Regions from separate parts of the Candidatus Clostridium eludens genome, predicted to be linked through region 1. Evidence: riboswitches for the same ligand, from Rfam matches in the RefSeq annotation. Region 1 holds a riboswitch; each other region holds the start of a gene.
The links. A riboswitch is a leader RNA that binds a small molecule or an ion and turns the genes downstream of it on or off. The one in region 1 is predicted to bind cyclic di-GMP.
Positions count from the first base shown of each region.

Region 2: it holds a riboswitch for cyclic di-GMP, as region 1 does, so the genes downstream of both, ACJDU8_RS07675 (prepilin peptidase) here and ACJDU8_RS11875 (cell wall-binding repeat-containing protein) in region 1, are expected to answer to the same signal.
Region 3: it holds a riboswitch for cyclic di-GMP, as region 1 does, so the genes downstream of both, ACJDU8_RS01370 (hypothetical protein) here and ACJDU8_RS11875 (cell wall-binding repeat-containing protein) in region 1, are expected to answer to the same signal.

Region 1 is NZ_JBJHZX010000016.1:50,194-57,985, forward strand. Features, by position in the region: gene ACJDU8_RS11870 (hypothetical protein) at 167-1,123, opposite strand; cyclic di-GMP riboswitch class II at 1,935-2,018, shown strand; gene ACJDU8_RS11875 (cell wall-binding repeat-containing protein) at 2,429-3,820, shown strand; gene ACJDU8_RS11880 (cell wall-binding repeat-containing protein) at 3,845-5,260, shown strand; gene ACJDU8_RS11885 (cytidine deaminase family protein) at 5,592-6,002, shown strand; gene ACJDU8_RS11890 (nucleotidyltransferase family protein) at 6,375-6,977, shown strand; gene ACJDU8_RS11895 (GrpB family protein) at 7,074-7,589, shown strand.
Region 2 is NZ_JBJHZX010000009.1:33,006-40,797, reverse strand. Features, by position in the region: gene pilM (pilus assembly protein PilM) at 1-1,346, opposite strand, end outside; gene ACJDU8_RS07690 (type II secretion system F family protein) at 1,366-2,559, opposite strand; gene ACJDU8_RS07685 (GspE/PulE family protein) at 2,608-4,284, opposite strand; gene ACJDU8_RS07680 (prepilin-type N-terminal cleavage/methylation domain-containing protein) at 4,365-4,883, opposite strand; gene ACJDU8_RS07675 (prepilin peptidase) at 5,001-5,753, opposite strand; cyclic di-GMP riboswitch class II at 5,808-5,894, opposite strand; gene ACJDU8_RS07670 (sensor domain-containing protein) at 6,249-7,792, shown strand, end outside.
Region 3 is NZ_JBJHZX010000001.1:283,912-291,703, forward strand. Features, by position in the region: gene ACJDU8_RS01355 (ABC transporter ATP-binding protein) at 1-354, shown strand, start outside; gene ACJDU8_RS01360 (ABC transporter permease) at 357-1,490, shown strand; gene ACJDU8_RS01365 (3-oxoacyl-[acyl-carrier-protein] synthase III C-terminal domain-containing protein) at 1,587-2,573, opposite strand; gene ACJDU8_RS01370 (hypothetical protein) at 2,633-2,965, opposite strand; cyclic di-GMP riboswitch class I at 3,071-3,160, opposite strand; gene ACJDU8_RS01375 (glycyl-radical enzyme activating protein) at 3,408-4,313, opposite strand; gene ACJDU8_RS01380 (glycyl radical protein) at 4,383-6,752, opposite strand; gene ACJDU8_RS01385 (helix-turn-helix domain-containing protein) at 6,867-7,415, opposite strand; gene ACJDU8_RS01390 (sensor histidine kinase) at 7,502-7,792, opposite strand, start outside.

The sequences.
Region 1 (7,792 bases):
TCTATAGGGCCTTAAAAAAAGAGCTTATTCAAGATGAATATTGTGAGTCATTTGAATAAGCTCAAAAAGAAATATTTAAATATATATAATACTAAGAGAATGCACTCGCCTCTCTATTATTATTAATATCAATTAAATAATATGGTATTTATAAATTATTTTACTTTTAGATTTCTTTTATTGCAGATTCAAATGCACTTTCAATAGCAGTCTCCTGGTCTTGAGTAATTGTTCCTGCGGATACTAAACCATCTAGAACAGTTGTACCAGGGTCTTTTGATGTATCCGTCTGTGACTGAGCTGACTCCATAGCAGATTTAAATGCATTTTGAATAGCTGTTTCCTGGTCTTGAGTAATTGTTCCTGCAGATACTAGACTATCTAGAACAGTTGTACCAGGGTCTTTTCTTGAGTGTACATGTGAATGTGCTGATTTCATAGCAGATTTAAATGCATTCTGAACAGCGGTCTCCTGGTCTTGAGTAATTGTTCCTGCAGATGCTAAACTATCTAAAGTATTTGTAAATGGATCCTTTGTTGTATCTGTTGTTGTGCCTGTCTGGGATTGAGTTGACTTCATAGCAGATTCAAATGCACTTTTAATAGCTGCCTCCTGGTCCTGAGTAATTGTTCCTGAAGATACTAAACCATCTAGAACGGATGTACCAGGGTCTGCTGATGTATCTGTCTGTGACTGAGCTGATTTCATAGCAGATTTAAATGCACTTTTAATAGCTGTTTCCTGGTCTTGAGTAATTGTTCCTGCAGACACTAAACTATCTAATGGATTTGTAGGTCTTTTACTGTATACTCCTGATGGTTGCATTGTCTGGCTTCCTGATTGGAAAATACTAGTTACAGCATCCGCTTGAGCTTGAGTAATTGTTCCTGCGGACACCAAACTATCTAACGAATTACTGACTGTATTAGTAATGTTTGTTTCTCTTGGCATTGAGTTATTTAATGATTGCATTCCACATTGACTTAACTCTATTGAATCTTGTCCATATTTTTTATGCTCATTTATTTTCGAATAATCGTCACCATCTGTATTCTGAATGCTGTTTTGAGTATATAAACTATACAAATCACTTGTGTTTCCAGTACCATATATTGTGTTCATTAGTACTCCTCCTCTAATTTTATTAGTTTTGTTCTTGATTGTTTTTTCTTATGAGTAATGTCTAGTTAGCAAAGAAACTATTTTTCTAAACACATTATGGATTTCTGCACATATTGCCACCTCCAAGGAATACACCATCCTTGTATAAATATCACTATTTTAATTCCTAATCAAATTCCCCATCCTTGTTTATATCTTATTTACTTGATTATCGTTATATAATTTATATAGTTTATGAAAATCATGGTAATTTAATTCGAATAATGTTAAATTTTAATGTACAATTTTAGTACTATGCTAATTATTGCATTTTTATAGGATATTAAATACTTTGGTAGAAGAAGGTAGAGTTCTGAAAGCAATGTATTTTGTTTTTATTGCTGAAGAATAGGATAAGAGTAGAGAGGTTATATATAATAGAATATCCCTAAAATATAGTGAAAAGGGATAGAATTTAGGATATAATGTAAAGAAGTTCCGAAATTTAATAAATTAGAAAAAAGAATTTGAAAGAGAATAGACTTCAAATGAAGAGGACGAAAATAAAAAAGCTATAGAAATAGCGAAAAATTTATTAGATGTAGAAACTATATCAATCAAGACTGGACTAAGTGTAGAAGATGTTAAGAAGTTAAAACATTGAAATGAAGGAAATTAAATGCGTTGATGGGAAGATAGAAATTCTCAATCAACACATTTGATTTTTATGTTAAAAAGTGGGATGAGATATTGATTTTTTCATACTATAATGATAATACACGCATATATAGACATAAAATTACAATAATATATAAAAAACATTAACAAAATACAAAGGACTGGGAACTGTGAAGAATTCTATTTATTTGGGCATCTTGAGAATTTGGAGTTAGTGATGCAACCAACCAATTGAAACTAATTGTTTTTGATTAGCTTTAATTGGTTTTATTATTTAAGATGGATATACAAATGATATTAAGTCTTAAAAAGCTTTATCTATTCTAGGTAAGCACAGTGAGGAACACATAAAAGGAGAATAAGGGGGGAATGCTACTTGTTAAAAAATTTTAAACTCAATGATAATTCAGAATGTAACAAAGAATTTGTTTGAAAAATTGTTTGGTGATAGAGACCATCTTTAAAGATGGATAAGTGCATTGCTTTAATATAAATGGAAGATATAACCATGCGGCTATAGGAGTATATTTTTGCATTTTTTATAGAAAAATTTATCCATGGACTATAATTAAATTTTCGAACTTACGTTAATATAGTATAATATTCTTATCTTAATATTACCAATTATTATTTTAGGAGATGCACACAATGAAAAATAAATTAATGAAGTTAGCAACAATAATATGTTTGACATCCATAGTAATAAATCATTTAACTATCACCTCAGCTACTGCCAGTACTATAACTAATACAATTACAACTACCAATACAACAACCGATGCCAGCACTATAAACAATCTAACTCTTAAGGAATTAGTATCTACGTCTATAGCTATGCCTCAAAACGGTATAGATGAAATAATAAATGGAGGCACCACTTCTAAAAATACGAATCATTCCTCCTTCACACCAGATTACACCAAGATTTATTATATAACGGATATGGCAGATGATGAAGTGCCAGTGTACTATTATAAATTCTCCAGTGTTAATATTGGACAATCATATCCTGAAGTAATATATAATGGGTATATGCGTACATATGATAGTCACACACTATCCGCTGCTCGACAATTTTCTATCATGGTAAATAATGGGGATACGTATAAAAAAGTAACAGGTGGTACATTATTTTCAAACAGTGCTAAAACAAATTCACGATATCAAACAAAGAGATTATCTTCAATCGAAGATATAGCAAAATTGAGTAATCCAAGCAGTGGTAAACTTCAAAATATAATACTTACAGCCGGGGTAACCTTTGCGGATTCATTATCAAGCATATTAATGGCTTCAAAGCTTCAGGCTCCTATAATATTTATAAATTCGGAAAATGATACTTCAGCCACCTCATATATTACAAGGCAGTTAGATCCTAATGGAGCAATCTATATACTAGGGGGTACTGGCGCAGTGAGTGATAATACAGAATGGTATTTCAAACTAAAAGGCTATAGAACTATAAGACTGGGTGGAGATACGAGATATGACACCTGTGAAGCTATTAATAATCAATTTCCTGTTTCAGGAGGAAATCCAGTGATTATAGCAAGCGGAGAGAATTTCCCTGATGCGCTGAGTATTAGCAGTATATCAGTAATTAAAAACTATCCTATATATTTAACCATGAAAGACACTCTGCCGGACCAGACATCAAGACTACTTTCACGAACCTCACCTTCTCAAATTTATGTCATAGGAGGAGCCGGTGTTATATCTGATAATGTTATTAGCAAGCTTAAGAAATACTCAAATAATATTACAAGAATAAGTGGAACTGACAGATATGAAACTTCTATCAATGTGTGCAAATATTTCAATATAGGAGACTATAATATAGCTGTAACAACAGGTACGGATTTCAAATATGCCTTAGCTGGAAGTTTGGCAGCAGCAATGTATAATGCTCCAATACTCCTAGTGGATGGCAATACTACAAAAGTAAAGCAATATTTGGACGGCAGTAAATATTCAAATATTCTCATTTTAGGCGATGCTAAAACAATAAGTACAGATACGGAAAAAGCTCTTGTCCAATAAATAAAAAATGAAAGAGGTGTTATAGTGAAAAATATTAATTTAAAAATGATTAGTGTGTTATGCATGTGTATTGTAATTAGTACTATGACTGTAATAACTCCTTTAAGTACATATGCAGCAACTACAGGCACTCAAGCAATTACACCAGGAGCCATTGTGACCTACACACAGCTTAAGGCTGCAGCTGTGGCTCTTCCACAAAACGCACAGGATATAATTTTTAGAGGTGGTTTTACAACCAAAGGAAAGGCGACAACTACATTTATACCTGACAAAACAAAAATATATTATTTACAAGATGCTACCACCCGTATTATATCATTTTATCAATTTTATACAATGATACCATTCACCACATATCCAGCAGTACATTATTATGCATATGTATATGAATACCATACTACAGATACTTCTAGTACACCTTTAACTCCATCTTCTGCTATGTTTGTTGCAAATGATAAAACTCTGTATAAAAAGCTTCAGGATGGCACTGTATTATCGGATGGAACTACTGTAACAACTACTAACACAGGTAGGTATCAGCACAAGAGATTTACAACCATGATAGATATTGCAAATGAATTTTTTCCTGTGCAGAAGAACGAAGTGAACAAAGTAATAACTCTTAAAAACGTAGTTATAGCATCTGGAACTATATTTGCAGATTCTCTCTCTGGATCGGTATTAGCAGCAGAACTGAATGCTCCTATATTGTTATTGAATACAAAGAGTGATTCAGCTGTATATAGTTTTATTACAAGTAAGCTCAATAAGAATGGTACGGTATATATTTTGGGCAGAGAAGGTGCTATAAGTACAGATATAGAAAATAAATTTAAGAAATTGGCATATAATGTAATTCGGATCGGCGGATTAGATAGATACGATACCTGTGAACAAGTAAACAACAACCTTAATATACCAAAAGGGACTCCTGTATTTTTAGCTAGTGGAGAAGATTTTCCTGATGCTCTTAGTGCCGGAGCAGTAGCTGCCATAAAGCAGTATCCTATATTAGTAACTCAAAAAGATACTCTTCCTCCGCAAACAATACACCAATTAATAAAAATAAAACCTTCAGCCATATATGTAGTTGGTGGAACAGGAGTAATCTCTGATAATATCTTTAATACATTAAACAATTATTCCAGTAATGTTACCAGAATAAGCGGAGCAGACAGATATGCAACTTCATTAAGCATATGCAAGAGTTTTGATTCTGAATATGGCACCACAGTAATATTTGCTGCGGGTTCGGATTTTAAGGATGCCGTATGCGCAAGTTCGTTAGCGGCAAAATATAGTGCTCCTATAATACTTACCAATAATAATATTAAAGATTCAAAAACATATATAGATAATAGCAAGTATTTAAATATATATATTCTCGGAGGTACTGATGAAATAAGCACAGATGTAGAAAATGCTCTAAAAAAATAAATAACGTGAGTTCGAAGATGTAATCACCAATACGGATAAACTTTCCTAATGAAAATACAAAAAAGTAGTTCTGCAAATACATGGACTAATTTGCCATTGTAACTACGGCAAATGTTGATGATAGAGCAGCTGTGTTTGAACTAATTGGAGCAAATAACACATTAAAAATATTACGGAGGATAATTTGAAGGTGCAATAGGAAGTATAAAGTAAAAGGTAAAAAGACTCTTGTATTAGTATTGAAAATGTGTAATCATATCTATAGTTTATACAATAAGTGCTAATTCTGGTGTGTATGTTTAGTATAAAATTTTAAATTAGGAGATAAAAAATGGAACAAGATATATGGGAAGTATTATATGAAAAAGCAAGAGAAGTCCAAAAATCAAGAGTAATCTCACCTTTTATTGAAGCAGGTGGTGTAGCAAGTGCAATTCTAACGAAAAGTGGAAATATATATGTTGGGGTTTGTATTGATACAGCATCAACCCTTGGAATGTGCGCAGAGCGCAATGCAATTGCAAATATGATAACCCATGGAGAAAGTAAAATTGATAAAGTGGTTGCTATTGTAGAAGATGGAAGCGTAGGTTCACCTTGCGGAGCGTGTAGAGAATATATGATGCAGTTAGATAAAGATAGTTCTGAAATAGAAATATTAATAGATTATAAGACCAGAAAAACTGTTAGATTAAAATATTTAATTCCTGATTGGTGGGGAGCTTATCGCTTTAATGACTAAGATATGTTAGTATAATCTAAAGTTATATTAGTTTGTAATCTTCATAAGTTGTGGCATGACTGTAATTTGTTGTAAAATAGGGAGCGTTTTACAGTACGGCGGGAGAGGAGCAATATGAGAATAGAAACAAATCATATAGTAATTCGAGATTTTCAGCGAAAAGACGCAGAAAACCTTTATCGGATTGTCAGAGAGAAAAATATTGTTTGATTTATGCCTGATTGGGCAGAAAATGATGATTCACCACAAGCGTTTTTTCAATATATTGATTGGCATCAATCTCAAAAAAATTCAACTAATAGTTATGAGAATAAAAGATATGCAAGTACATTATTAAAGCGAGGTGAATGAGACGTAGGGGAGAAATATCAAATGATAAATGGTTATAATTTGGATATTTATGCACAATTTAAAGCATTAGAAAACATTATTATGTCAAATGAAATTATTAATATAGCAATTGAACGATCCAAACGGCTAGACATAGGCAGTTATTATATAGGTGCTGGTTGTATTGCACAAACAGTTTGGAATTATCTTTCCGATTATCCACTAGAGTATGGTATAAAGGATATTGATTTTGTTTATTTTGATGATATAAATTTAGACTTTCAGTCTGAAAATAGAATTATTTCTCAAATGAAAGAACTATATTCAGATTTAGAAATCGAAGTGGATATAAAAAATCAAGCTAGGATTCATCTATGGTATAAAAATCATTTTGGATATACAATTGAGCCGTATATATCGCTTGAATCCGCTATAAATACATGGCCTACTACTGCTACAGCGATTGGAGTTAGAAAAGAAAAAAATAATGAATTTAAAGTATACGCTCCATTTGGATTAAATGATTTGTTTGGAAAAATTGTACGGGCAAATAAAGCACAGATAACGAAGCAGATTTATGATAATAAAGTGTCAAGTTGGTTAGATAAATGGCCAGACTTAAAAATTATTCCATGGGAAGGTTAGTTTAGATGAACTAATTTAATTCGCGTTCTTCTTAAGTTGTAGTGTAACTGTAAATTATTCAAAGATAGTTGATATTTATAAATTGTGAGGGTTAAAATGATAGGGTTAAAAAGAGGAATAGTTGTATTAGAAGAATACTCTATAGAGTGGGAGATTAATGCAAAAAAAATTATTTCTGAACTGAGAGAGATATTTGGAGATAAGGCAGTAGATATTCAGCATATTGGAAGTACAGCGATTAGAAATCTCAAAGCGAAACCTATTATTGACATTTTAGTTGGGGTAAAAGATTTTCAAGATGTTTTTAAAATTATGAAATCCTTAGAAAGTAGAGGATTTATCCATAAGAGAGCTAATGATAATAAAAATCATATGTTTTTTTCATGTGGTGACTTTAAAAATGATATTCGCACTCATCATATCCACGTGGATATTTATGGTGGAGATGAATGGAATGATTACATTAAATTTAGAAATAAGCTTAGGTCAAATAAAGATTTAAGAATGAAATATGAACAGTTAAAAATTGATCTTTGTGAGCAATTTCCCAATGATAGAGAAAACTATACTGAAATGAAAGGTGCATTTATAAGAGAAGTATTAGATACATAATATAATATTTTTAATTTGTGTCACAAGTGTAACTTTATTGTGTCACATCAGTATAAAGTGTAAAGCAAGTATTGTCCCTATAGTTTTCGTGTTGACAATATTATATAAAATAGATACACTTATGATATATTATTTAAAAGGTGGTGTCTGTTTGATAGTAATTCTGTAATGAGCATTTATTAATTTATTTAGGACAATAGTTG
Region 2 (7,792 bases), on a different contig from region 1:
AAGGCCACCACAACCCTGGCACCATCTATGGTGCTGTTATTTATATTAAATGTAACATTTACATTATTTTTGTCTATGGTAATACTTTTTACTGATACTTCTTCAGGAAGTCCTTGTCTTAGAGTGTCCAATACACCTATGTAATCGAACTCATCATTGTTTATTTTCTGCATATTATTGATTTTTTCTTCATACTCTTTTTTCTCCCGTTCCAGTCTATCTATGTCATTTTGCACATTGCTGAGGGCAGCTATTTGTGAATCTATGCCTGATGTATCATACCTTGATAAATTTACCTTACTGTATATAAATACTCCGCCGGCTATAATCAGTGTTATAAACATACATATTATTATTTCCACTGCAATCAACTTATTGGCAGATGCTTTTTTCTTATCCTTTCTGTATAATCTATCCACAAAATCTATATTTTTATTGTAAATATTTTTTACTGGTATGAAATATCCCAGTACATCTGCATATATATTTCCGTCTACAGGACTATTCTTAATTAGCTTTGACATTTTAGTGTCCAGCCCCATTATGGGTTCCATAGAAGTCTGACTGCTAATAAGCTCATATAAATCAGGACTGTTATAAAACTCCCCTAGTATATATATTTTTTCAATTTTATTTCCAAAGTGTCTTGTGGAATAAAAATTCAAAAAGTACTCAAGATTTTCTAATATGTCACTAAAATCTTTTTCATCTTTCTGATAATTTTCGCTGGAAATATGGGAATAAAGAAATATTTTTTCTTTGTCCAATATAGTTAAGGTAGTTTTTCCACTGTTTGCATCTATAACAGCTATACTATTATCATTTTGATCTAAAAATAAATTTGATATATAATCGGGATATATTCCTATAGACATGGGAATTAATCCACAACATTTTATAAATTCCAATATTTTTTTCAACTTTATCCTGGGCACAACCGCCAGCATAACAGCCATTTTACCCTTTTTATATTCCTTATCTAAAGATATTATTTCATAGTCATAACTGTATTCATTCATACTAACAGTAAAATATTCTTCTATATTATTTTCTATAAAGTTTCTCAGATCTTTTTTATTCATTATAGGAACGTCTATAATCCTTGTTACAATATTATCCCAATTCAGGATTATTCCTATGTTTCTATTTCTAACTTTAAACTTTTCTCTAACACTTTTAATTTTATTTAAATTATATTCATCAGCATAGGGCTGTCCTCCAGAAATAATTTCACTTCTCTCTTCTATTCTTGCTACTTTCTTTATTTTTATTTTATTTATTCCTTTTGATACAACAGCTACATCCGCATAATTTTCTTTAAAACTGAATAGAATTTTGGAAGACATTTAATTACCTCCATTATTTTTATTTCATTCCTTGGGTAATCTGCATTACAGGCAGTGCCATACCAAGTATCGCCACACCCACAACTAACCCTATAACTAAGGTTAAAATAGGCTCTACCAGAGACGTAAGTCTTGCAATGCCTATCTGTACTTTTTCATCATATATATCAGCCAGTTTAAACATCATTTCATCAAGCCTTCCTGTTTCTTCACCTACTTTTATCATCTGTGCCACCAGTGGTTCAAAGATTTTTTCATTTTCAATAGAATCTGCAAATTTGGTACCACCCATAAGTTCTTTTTCGACATTTTCTATTTTTTGCAATATGAACTCATTCCCTACTATGAGTTTTACATTTTCCATTATAGTTATAATGGGAACTGCAGATTTTAGAAATATTCCCATACTTCTGGTAAATCTAGAAGTAATTACATCTACCTTTACTGTACCCAAAATAGGAATTTTTAAAATTACCTTACCAAAAAAATATGCAGCCTTTGGAATAGTATTTATATACTTAATAATAATTATTAAAAAAATTATACTTGCAATTATGTATAAATAATTATTATTAAAAAAATTCATAATACCTAGTACAACTATAGTTATAGCCGGAAGCTTTACACCTGTGAATAAATCTTTTATTTCAGGAAATACAAAGAAATTAAAAAAGAGCATCATACTTACTGCGACAGCTAAGATCAATGCAGGATATAGAGAAGCACTTTTGATTTTATTATTTATACTGGCTTCACTTTTGTAGAAACTTTCCATGTTATAAAGTATAGTATCCACATTTCCGCTAATTTCCCCGGTCATAACCATGTCAATTAGTAATTTAGGGAACTTTCCACAAGATTCCATTGATTCAGCTAAATTATTTCCTCTTTTTATACCTTCAACCATCCTTAAAATTACTTTTTTCATAGTTTTATTCTTGGTTTGTTGTTCTATTATTTCAAGTCCCGTTAAGAGATTTACTCCGGAATTTAAAATCATAGCAGTTTGTCCACAAAAGTTAGCTAAAATTTCCTCATTAAACTTTTTATTAAAGAATCCAAACTGAGATAAATCAAACTTTTCTTTTACATATATTATTTTTAAACCTCTGCTTTTTAGGTTGTCAATTACTATGTCAACATTCTCTTCTTCCATTTCCTCTTTTATTATTTCGAATTCATCATTCCAAGCTTTACATATAAATTTTTTCATAATTTTATTCCCTGAAACTCCTCTATAATATTAAAAATATTAGAAATATCAAACAAGATCTCCATAAGTAACCTTTAACATTTCATCAACAGTAGTTGTTCCCTTTAAAACCTTATTCATACATGATTCTCTTAAGGTGTTCATACCCTTTTCCAGAGCCATTTTTTTAATGTCACTTTCAGTGGAATTTATGTCTATAAGATTTTTAATGTCTTTATCTATTTCAAGTATTTCAAATATACCTATTCTTCCCTTATACCCTGTATCATTGCACAAGCTGCATCCCCTGCCCTTTTTTAGCTTAACAGGATTATCAATACCCAGCAGTCTCATTTCCCTTTCATCACTTACATACTCTTCACCGCAATTTGGACATACTTTTCTGACCAGCCTTTGAGCCACTACACCTGCCAGTGTAGAGGATATTAAAAAAGGCTTTATATCCATATCCAAAAGTCTCCCTATAGTGCCCACTGCATTATTTGTATGAATAGTTGACAGTACCATATGACCTGTCAGTGCCGCCCTTATAGATATTTCTGCAGTTTCATTGTCCCGTATTTCCCCTACAAGTATTATATCCGGATCCTGCCTGAGTATACTTCTTAAACCGCTGGCAAAATCAAATCCTATTTTATTATTTACCTGCATTTGATTAATACCTTTTAAATTATACTCTACAGGATCTTCTATGGTTATTATATTTTTAGACACATCATTTAATACATTCAGCATAGAATATAGGGTTGTTGTTTTACCGCTTCCAGTGGGCCCTGATACCAGTATTATACCATATGGATTAGAAATCATCCTCATTATTTTTGTCAATCCATTATGTTCCACGCCAATTTTTTCAAGTTCTATGGAAAAATTGTTCCTATCTAGTAATCTCATCACAATTTTTTCCCCTAAAACTGTTGGAACTGTGGAAGTTCTGATGGCTATATCCTTTTCCTTAACTTTAAAATTAATTTTGCCATCCTGGGGTATTCTGTTTTCTGCTATATTAAGGCCAGCCATTATCTTTATTCTGCTGGTTACAGGAGAAAGCATGTCTATATCCGTTCTCATAATCTCTCGAAGACCACCATCTACCCTAAATCTCACTCTCATTTCCTTTTCATCCGGTTCTATATGGATATCCGAAGCATTGTATAAAGTGGCATTTTCGATTATGGTATTTAAAAATTTTATAATTGGTGCAGAAGCTTCATCTATTATTTCCTCTTCTGTTTCCATCTTTCTGCCTGAAAAGTTCTTTTTGTAGTTTTGTGCTGCTTCCTGTGCCTTGCTTTTTCCATAGTATTTTTCAATATTATCAAGTATACTGCTTTTCAATGCTATGGCAGTTTTAACATTATACCCTGTTGCTATTTTTATATCTTCAATGGCAAAATAATTTAAAGGATCACTCATAGCTACGAGTAAAAAACCATTCATAATATCTATAGGAATAGCTTCATATTTCTTTGCAATACTTACTGGTATAATATCTATAATATCCTGCCTTACATTAATATTATCTAAATTTATTAAAGGTATTCCCAGCTGCTGTTTTATGGCATGTACTATCTGCTCATTAGTAATAAAGCCCTTACTTACAAGTATTTCACCAAGCTTTTCACCTGTGTCTTTCTGTAAAATAAGGGCTCTTTGTAGTATTTTTTCCGTTATAACTCCTGCATCTACTAGGATTTCTCCCAAACGTTTTTTTACTTTTGACATGAATCTACTCCTTTCTATTCAATAAAACTGTATCACAATTATATAAAGAACATGGAAAATCATGTTCTTTATACTTTTTCCTATTGGACTATAAATGCTTGTGTTGCACTTTCACCACTGTCTATTCCTACTACCCCATAACCATTACTATACACAACCACAATAACTTCACCCTTTTTGCCAGTAAACGACGATCCTGCGTCAGCTTTCACATTTGCTTCAGTAGTAGCACTACTAATAGACGAATCAGTAGTAGGTGCAGATATAATTTCATATGCATAACCTATACCAGCTCCACTTATATTAGTAAATGGATTAATCAATTTGTCAGTTGAACTACTACCTGTGTTAAAAGCACCAGCAAATGCCGATGTTAAATCTGCAGTAGTTAAATAAGCATTTATTCCGCTAGTATTAGTAACTTTCGTTTCCAAATATGCTCTTACGGTATTTACATTGGTAATTACCCCTGCATTTTTAGAATTGTTCTTAAATATTTGTGATTTAGGTATCAATACCACAGCCAGTATAGCAATAATAGCAAGAACTATCATAAGTTCAATAAGCGTGAAACCTTTTTTCTTTTTTATCATTTCCATAAAACTCCATCCTTTCTTCATTAAAATTAAACAGCAGATTTTCTGTGTAGATTCAAGCATGGCAAGTTGTTAATTATGTATTTTTCCATCACCTCCTAATAAAACATCTTTTAATATCTAAAATAAGTACCAATTTAAAATACTTTGTCCAAAAAACACTGTAACCACAGAAGCTATAACAATAAATGGACCAAAGGGAATATAATCTTTTTTTGACTTCTTCCCTGACAAAATAAGTGCTACCCCTACCACCGCTCCTATAACAAGGGCTAAAAATATCATCAATACTGTATACTTAAGTCCTAAAAACAAACCACATACCAGTGAAATCTCTGCATCTCCCCAGCCCATACCTCCTTTTGTTATAAGGATAATTAATGTTAAAAGTCCTCCTCCTAACATACCTCCATAAATATAGGTTTTTATAGGCAGTCCCATGTAAAGATATATTCCTAAAAATATTATGCCTGCAATAATACCTGTTCCTGTAGTCTTAAAATAGACATCTGTAGTATCAAAATCTATCATTCCCACCACAATCATAATACTTATAAATACTATATATTTTATAAGATTTACCCCTATTCCAAACTTAATATAAGTAAGCAAATACAACAAACCTGTTATAAATTCCAACATAGGATACCTTAAGGATATTTTTTTTTCACAATGTCTACATTTTCCCCTTAAAATTATGTAACTTATTACAGGAATTAAATCATAAGCTTTAATTTCCTTATTGCAATTTGTACAATGGGAGGGTGGATAAACAACAGATTCACCTTTTGGTATTCTGTATATGCACACATTCAAAAAACTTCCCATTATAGTTCCCAAAATAAAAATAACAACACCATAATAAATAACCATAATTTACTCTCCATTTTTTAAAAAACAAAACCCTGTATTCATAAAAATTATTTATGAATACAGGGCCGGTTGCATCACTAACTCCAACACACACAAGGATGCCCAGATTAAAGTGTGTATTTCATCGCTTCCCTATCATTTGTTTAATCCTACCATAAAATTTTCTTAATTTCAACAAGTTTTAGTTAATAAATTGTTTACAAATTATTCAAAATATTTAATTCAAAATATACCTGGAAATCTAAAATTATGGTTGCAAAATATGACATTTTATTATACAGTATTTTTATAATATTTATTTAAATCTACTCAAATTTCTACAGGTAAACTTCAATTAATTTCTATAAAATAACTTACATTAATTACTTGAAAACAACCTCAATTTCTATTATATTAACTAATTAAAAAATTATTTTTAACACTTTAATCCTAAATTTAATTTAAACTTAACATTTAATATACTAACCTTTAGATTTTATAAACCAGGAGGTTACTATGAGGATTTATGATAAAAACAGGGAACAAATGTATACAAGGGCTTTAAATGGAGCCAACATAGTACTTTGGGAATGGAATTTAAAAAAGTACCATATGTTTTTTTCTGAAAATTTTGTTCATATGACAGGATACAGTGTAGAATATTTTAAAAGCTTATTTGATTTTATGGAGAAAACTGTTGTTGAAGAAGATAAGCTCAGCGCCAAAAATGATTTAACTTTTTTTATTAAGGGCAATACAGTAAGCTATAGAAGTGAATTTAGAATTTTAACTAAGGAAAATCATATTAAATCATTACTTGTTAAAGGTGCGGCTACTAAAAATTCTGACCATAAAATGTTCTTATTATCCGGCTCAATAAGTGATATTACAGAAGAGAAAAGGCTGGAGGACTATATTAATCATTCTGCCTATTATGATTCTTTAACAGGACTTCCTAATAGAATCTTATTTAAAAATACCCTTAAAACAGCCTTAAGCAATTATGAAAATGGTGCACTAATATTTATAGATATTGATGATTTTAAATTAATTAACGACACTTTTGGTCATGACTACGGAGATCTATTATTGGTAATTTTCTCACAGCTAGTGACCATGTGTATAAAAGATTCTGGAACCCTATACCGCCTGGGAGGCGATGAATTTATAATACTCATCAATAAGTTTACTTCCTATAAAGAATTAAAAAAACTTTGTATTAAAATAATCAATTATCTTAAAGAACCTTTTGAAGTTAAAGAAAAACAAATATATATAACTGCAAGCATGGGTATTACTATATTTCCAAATGACAGTAATGATGTAACAGAATTGTATAAATATGCAGATCTGGCCATATTTCAATCAAAAATCAATGGTAAAAACACTGTTACTTTTTTTCAGCGAGAATTGTTTCATTCATATTGCAGAAAACTCGTTATTGAACAGGAGCTTAAAACCGCAGTTGAAAATGATGAATTCTATATACTCTATCAGCCACAAATAGATGCTACAAAAAATAAAGTAATAGGATTTGAATCCCTGTTAAGGTGGCAAAACAGTAGACTTGGATCTGTTTCCCCTGCGGAATTCATACCAATATCAGAAAGCACAGGAAGTATTGTAGAAATAGGTGAATGGGTTTTAAATTCAGTATGCAAGGTAATTCGCCAATTACAATTGAAGAATTATGAATTTAAAACCATATCAGTAAATATTTCTCCTATTCAGTTGAAAAAAAGTGATTTTGTGAGCAAACTCATCAGTATATATGAGAAAAACAAGATTTCACCTTCCTTACTTGAAATTGAGATAACAGAAGGTACACTGATAGATTTATTTACCTGTAAAATTAAAGCTCTAAACCAACTCTTAGAAAAAGGAGTTAAGGTTGCCATAGATGATTTTGGTACGGGATATTCTTCCTTAAACTATTTAACTACTCTGCCAGTTAATACATTAAAAATTGATAAATCCTTTATTGATAACATTGAAAGTAAGAAGAATAAAGCTGTAATAAAATCTATTATAAGCTTATGCAAATCATTGGATTATAAAAT
Region 3 (7,792 bases), on a different contig from region 1:
GGATGTTCTCTAATACACAATCCCAGCCTATTGATTCTTGATGAACCCACTGCAGGAGTAGACCCAGTATCAAGAAGAGAGTTCTGGTATACAATAAGTACTCTGGTATCAGATGGAATTACTGTACTTGTGACTACCCATTACATGGATGAGGCATCTATTTGTGATATAATTGGTTTTATATTTAACAGCAAGCTGATAATAATAGATTCCCCTGAAAATCTATACAAAAAAAATGGTACGGAAAATCTTGAGGATATATTCATTAAATATGTTAAAGAGCTTTCAAATAGAGAAGTAGTATCTTCCTTTAATGAATTGAAACAAATAAGAAATGAAAAGGGAGGTGTTTAAAAGTGAAGCTCAAAAGATTACTTACAGTTACAAAGAAGGAATTTATTCACATAAAAAGAGATAAACCGAGCCTGGTTATAGCTCTTGTGATGCCCATAATGATGCTGCTTTTATTTGGATTTGCAGCAAATACAGATGTAAATGACGTGAACCTGATGGTGTACGACGGCAGCAAAACTGTAGAAAGCAGACAACTTGTAAATGCATTTATAAACTCATACTATTTTAAACTTTACGGCTCAGCTGATTCCCCTAATGAAGTAGAGAAGTATATTGACATGGGAAAAGTAAAAGTAGGAATTGTAATACCACCTGACTATGCGAGAACATTGGATAGGAATGAAACGGCAAAAGTTCAGGTTCTAGTGGATGGTTCTGACCCCACTATAGCAAGAACTGCCATGTCTTACTCCATGCTTATAGGAAATAACTATTCAGCTAAAATGCAGGAGGTGGAAGTCAAAAAATCAGGACGTAATATGTCCTCAAGCATAGGGACAAGCATAAAGCCTCTTGTACTATACAATCCTACATTGGAAAGCAGTAAGTTTAATGTACCCGGTGTTATGGGACTCATCCTTCAAAATATTACTGTTATATTAACTTCTTTTGCAATGGTAAGGGAAAGAGAGAAGGGAACCATGGAGCAGCTTATTATGACACCCATTAGTTCCTTTGAACTTGTAGTGGGAAAATTGATACCCTACACAATAATTGGCTTTCTCAATATGATAACTGTATTGATTCTTGGAAATTTATTATTTGGTATAGTGGTAAAGGGAAGTGTGGCACTTTTTATAACACTTGGAACTTTATTTCTCATATGCTCCCTGGCTATAGGTATGCTTATCTCCACTGTGGCCAAAACCCAGCTGCAGGCAATGCAGGCTTCTCTAGCACTTTTACTCCCCAGTGTACTTCTGTCAGGATTTATGTTCCCAAGAGAGGCCATGCCTAAAATAATCTATCTTATAAGCTGTGCTTTGCCGCTAACCTATTTTCTGCAAATTCTAAGAGCAATAATAGTAAAAGGCGTAGGTGTATCATATATTATAGGTCCTATATTATCCTTAAGTATATCAATTGTTATTATTGTAGGCTTAACAATGGTTAAATTCAGCAAAACATTGGACTAATATCAAATTTTTCTAAGGTTCAGATGAAGAAAGACATTCCTTATGAGCAAACTCCACCTGAGCCTTAGAATAGCTTGATCAAAATTTTTGAATGCCTTAATATTTATAAAGCATTACTATACTTTCAGATCCTGTGCCAATAGTCCAAAATACTATATAATCTCCTCTTTTAACTTTGCCTTGTTCTATAGCTTCATATAATGCTATAAAAGGACTGCTTGTACTAGTATATCCATACTTATCACCTATATAAATACTCTTGTCTTCATCTATGTCCATAAGTTCTCTTATAGTCTTTATATTTACAAATGCAAACTGTGAAAAACAAAACATACTAACATTATCTTTGGTTAACCCTTTCTGGTTTAACATGCTGGTTATAATGTCCACGGCAGGGTAAACGCAAGCCCCTCCATCAAATGGAATCCACTTCAAATAAAATTCATCTACATCTCGTGATTTAAAGAAACTGGAAAATCCTGAACTTGGACACATAGCATTCTCACTCTCTTCTGTATTTATATAATACTCTGTATCCAATACCCCGCAATCCTCACTTACCTTCTCCAAAACTATTGCACAAGCAGCATGTCCATAATTACCATAACAAAGTTCATTATTGGGATCAAGTAAAGAATTCAAATCATCACAACCAACAATTAGAGCTTTTTTTGCTCGATTTGATGTCATCAAATAATTTGAGGCACATTCTAAAGCAACAGTCATACCAGCACAATTAGCATTCATATCAAAACACATTACATTTCTTCCCGCATTTAACTCCTTATGTAACAAAATTGCCATAGATGGTGAAATATATTCCGATAATATAGAAGAATATATTATTATGTCTATATCATTACCTGTGAAGTTGGCCTTAGCTAATGCAGATTTTGATACTTTTAACGCTAAAGATAGAGTTGTCTCATTATCATCAAACATAAATCTTTTATCTCTACCCATTATATCTATTAACAAATGCTCTACGTTTTTGCCTTGCTTCTCAAAGTGCTTTAAATAAAAATCATTTGAAACAACCTTAGAACCATGACAAATATCAATACAACTTAATTTTACGCCCATTGTTAGCCTCCTTGAATAATAAATGATAAAATTCAATCTAAACCTTCATATGTAAGTTGTTAAATTACTTCAACATTAAGCCCTACATTTCTACCTATTCTTGTTAACTGCATTTTTAAAGTTGCATTATTTCCCGCTTTCATTATAACTTTCTTAAAATTTAAATCTTTATACATTTTAAAACAACTTTCCAGCATTGGCACCATATCTCGAGTAGAAACTTTTAATTCTTGGGAATCAAAACACAAAATATAATCAGCAGTTTGTATAGTTGATACTATTTTTTTAAATTCCTCAATGAAACTCTTAGCATCACTTGCTTCATACATACCCCATATTTTTACATTGAACTCTTTTTTGGCCTTATTCAAAGCCATCTCATGTTTTTTCATATCTTTAATACACCTATCCTTTCATTTATTTAAAAATTAAAAGGTGCCTATATAGCTATAGGCACCAAAATGTAAACATAATATATTAATTCTTATAATTATAATTTTGGCAACCTGGCAATCATAGAAAAATAAATTTTCTTTAGACCCATAGCTTTGCGACCTTACCTTTCGATAAGTGTGCCATTGTCAATATATATTTATTCATAATTTTACATCTAAATTTTACAATTTTCAAGAATAATATATAAAGTTTACCTTAATTTTTCATTTTTTGTAGATTTGTAAAAAGAAATATTAGAAGTGGCAAGCAATTTTCTCAAGATATTATCTGTATGCATATTATAAATTTTTTTATTCCAATGGGGTAATTAGCTAATACTGCCATATTATTCACTGTGAGAGATAAGCACTACTGCACACCCAAATAACTTCTTTAATCCTACTTATAACTTACTACCTCAACACCCTCATTTTTAACTATTTTATATAACTCTCTTAAGTCTTCCTTCGATGGAGTTTTAAACTGTTTGGAGGGCTTTTTTAACCCAAGGACTTCATATTTACTATTTCCAAATAAGTGATATGGTAATAGCTCTAACTTTGATTTATCTATATTAACTTTAACAAATTTAGCAGTTTTTCTAATATTCTCTATACTTGAATTTACTCCATCAATTACTGGTATGCGAACTACCACAGGTACTTTTAATTCTTTAAGTCTTGATATATTCTCTAATATCCTTCCATTGCCAACTCCTGTATGGAATCTATGTTTATCATTATCCATATGCTTTATATCTATAAATATTAAATTTAATTTTTCCAATATATCTTTCACGTTGTCAAATTGAAAGTAGCCAGAAGTTTCAATAGCTAAATCTACAGATTTATCATAGAGTTTATTTACAAGTTCTCTCAACATGTCTATTTGCAGGGTTGCTTCACCTCCAGAAAAGGTAACTCCACCCTTTGAATATCTATAAAATACTCTTTGTTTTTCTATTACTTTTAATATCTGTTCACTATTATAGTGATAAATCAAATTTTTTCTACTATTAGTTGGACATACCTCTGTGCAAAGTCCGCAAGATTTGCATTTTTTTCGTTGAACAATCTGGTTTAAATTTATACTTACTCCATGTGGACATACTTGAACACACCTTCCACATCCTATGCAGGTCTTTTCATGGTATGCAATCTTGTTAGAATCTGTACAACTTTCTGGATTGGAACACCATTGGCATCTAAGAGGACAGCCAGCAAAAAAAATAATCGTTCTGATTCCATTCCCATCATTAACAGAAAAATTCTGAGGTTCCATAAAGTACCCACTTATACTATTCATAAATTCCTCCTTGCTCAAAATGAAATATTAGAAAGGGACACAGCTTAAAACTATGTCTTTATTGTAATTCTAATAATTTTCATGAACTGTTCTTGCAATAATTGCATCTTGCATTGACCTGGATAAATTAACAAATTGTGTACTGTATCCTGCAACTCTAACTAACAAATCTTTATAGTCCTCAGGATTATCTTGAGCTTTAAGCATTGTTTCAGTGGATATGGTATTAAACTGAACATGGAATGCTCCTAGAGAAAAGAAAGCTTGAATCATTGCTCCCAAGTTACTTTGTCCCCTTTTAGTATCTACTAAATTCTCATTCAATCTTAAGTTTAATAGTGTTCCACCAGAATGTACATCCTGATTAATTTTTGCTGCTGAACGCATGACTGCCAATGGGGTAGAGGTATCAGAACCTGCAAATGGTGATACACCTTCAGACAATGGTTCTTTAGCCTTTCTGCCACACGGGGTTGCTCCAACAACTTTTCCTGCTGGCAAATAATTAGAAATCCCCATAAAGGCAGTGATGAAATTATTACCATTAATATCCTTATATTGGTGCCCCGCTTTGTAATAATGATTTGCTATTTTAATAGCAATATCATCAACATAGTCTATATCATTTCCATACTTTGGTGATGCAATAGCTAATTGTCTTAACTCTTCATAACCCTCCCAGTTTGCATTAAGTGCCTTTATCAAAGTTTCCATTGTGGTAACTTTATTTTCAAAAACAAGTTTCTTAATTGCTGCAAGAGAGTTAGCTGTAACCGCAAGGCCTATGCCTGTGAGCACAGGCCCTATGTTGTATTTTGCACCAGCATCAACTAAGTCCTTGCCTTTTATCATACAATCTTCTATACAGGAGGATAAAAATGGTCTTGGAACCATTTCCTTATGAAGTTTCTGTGCTAATAAAGTAGCTATGATCGAGTGTTCAATTAAATTATCAAATTGTTTATAGAAGGCTTTTTCAACCTCCTGATAGGACTCAAAACTCATTGGATCTTTCTCATCTAAACCTATTTTCTCACCATTGATCCTGCTTTTGCCTCTATTTAGTGCAAATTCTAAAGCTGCAGTAAAACTAATATTTACTGCTGAAGTCCATTCACCAGTTTTACGAAAATGTGGTACTACACAGCCACAGTTATTCCAATCTCTAGCATCTTCTGGTTCATAGCCTGCATTTATGAGCATTTGATAACCTGCAGCATCATTATGGATTGCAGGAAATCCAGTACCCTTACTTACTAAATAAGTAACCGCATCTAAAAAACTACTAGGGCAGTCCTGATGAATTCTAACACTTAGACCTGGTTGGTGGGTTTTCACTCTTTCGGTGGCTTTCAAACACATATATGAAAGATCATTTGTAGCATCTTTTCCCTCTCTTGTTTTACCGCCAACTGTAAGATTTTGAAATTGATTATATCCCGCAAAAAATTCAGCAGTATTTGCAGAAATTGTCCAAACCCATTCAGATAACTTTATCCAAAGTAATTCAATAAGCTCCTGTATTTGATCCTTTGTCATAATTCCTCTATCAATATCAGATTTATAGTATGGATACATAAACTGGTCAAATCTCCCTATGTTAAGTGCCAGCGGATTTTCAGATATTATTCCACCAACTTGTGTAAACCAGACAAACTGAATAGCTTCATAAAAAGTACTAGGAGCCTCTTCAGGTATTTTGCTGCATATTTCAGCAATTTTTAAAAGTTCTTTTTTTCTCACGTCATCATTTTCTACACCAGCCATGTCTCTAGCTTTTTCAGCATATCTATTTGCAAGTATAATAATTCCTTGGGAGGTAATTACTATAGAATCGTAGAAATCTTTCTTTTTCATATCTTCTGCTGAAGTAAGAGAAAGCTTGGAAATATTCTCTTTTGCTTGTGTAATAATACCCCCAAAACCTTTTTTAAATAGAACATCTTGATAATCAGGTGTTATTTCGCCAACAGCCTGTCTCCATTTTGAATCATTATCAACAAAACCAGTATCCACTACAACCTTTGCAGTTTCTTTAGATAATTGTGCTAAAAATGTCTCTTCCAAGGATTTTCCTTTCCAATACGGAAATATATTTTTTCTCACAAATGCCCTTTGATTATCTGTCATAACGTATGGATCTTGAACTCTTTCGTGAAAATTGTCCATTTCCCTATCTACCCAGCTCCAGGAGAACTCTGGAGTCAAGATACCACATTTTCGGAATTCTCCAATGGCACCAACAATAAGTTCTCCATAAAAAATATTAACATCAATTTGCTGGCAAGTGTCTCTAAACGCCTTGGCTCTTCTTATAGGAATTGATTCACCCTCTGTTTTCTTGTGGGACTCTGTCCAAATCCTAGCTCTTTGGTATGAAATTGCTGGCTTTACATTTATATAATTCTGTCTTAGGGATTCAATTCTCCGTGCAATCATATTTTTTATCTCCTTTCATTTTTAATTTATTTTATCACATATTTTATGCGTTATAACATACAAAATTTCTAAAATAAATCCAGAATACATTTTTAATGATACTCTGGGTTTATTTCAATATTTAACTATATTTTGAAATACAGCTTCAATATCATATGGGTTACTATAGGTATGATTTCTGTTTGCCTTAAACTTTAATGCTGAAGGAGCAGTAAGTTCAAAAGTTTGGTCTTCTACAGTTATCACTACAGTGCCTTTTGTTACCACAACATATTCTTCCGCTGAATTTTGATGTGGTGTGGAAATATGTTCAGCACCAGGAAGCAGTTTAATATAAAAATATTCAAATCCTGATATTGGATTAAACGGAAATACATCATATAATATCATTTTCCCATCTGATTCATATACAGGTTTTATACTATCTATTGATATTGATTGAAAATTATTGGTTTCACTCCCTAATATTTCGGAAAATGAAATTTTAAGCCCTGTAGAAATCTTCCATAATATTGATATTGTAGGATTTGATTCGCCTCTTTCAATTTGGCCAAGCATTGCCTTACTCACTTCAGTGAGCTTAGCTGCTTCCTCTAAAGTCAATCCCCTTTCAAATCTCACTCTCTTTAAAACGGAGCCTATATTAGATGTTGGATCATTCAATTTACATCAGCCTTTCTTAAGGTTGTCACTTAAAAATATCAGCTAAATAATTACTTGTCAATATCAATGAAAAGATTATTAACACATTATAATGCATAAATTCCAAGTGTAAAAGTAAAAGTAGTACTCTCATTCTCTACACTTTCAGCATAAATACTACCACCCAAACTATCTATAATAGCCTTTGCAATGGACAGCCCTAATCCATAGCCGCCATTTTCATGAGTTCTGGATGGATCCACCCTGTAAAACCTGTCAAATAGCTTGGGAAGATCTTGTTTGGATATTCCCTTTCCACTGTTTTTAATAGAAAATACAATATAGCGTTTTGTTTTTTTCAATGATATATTAATATATCCTTTTTCATCTGTATATTT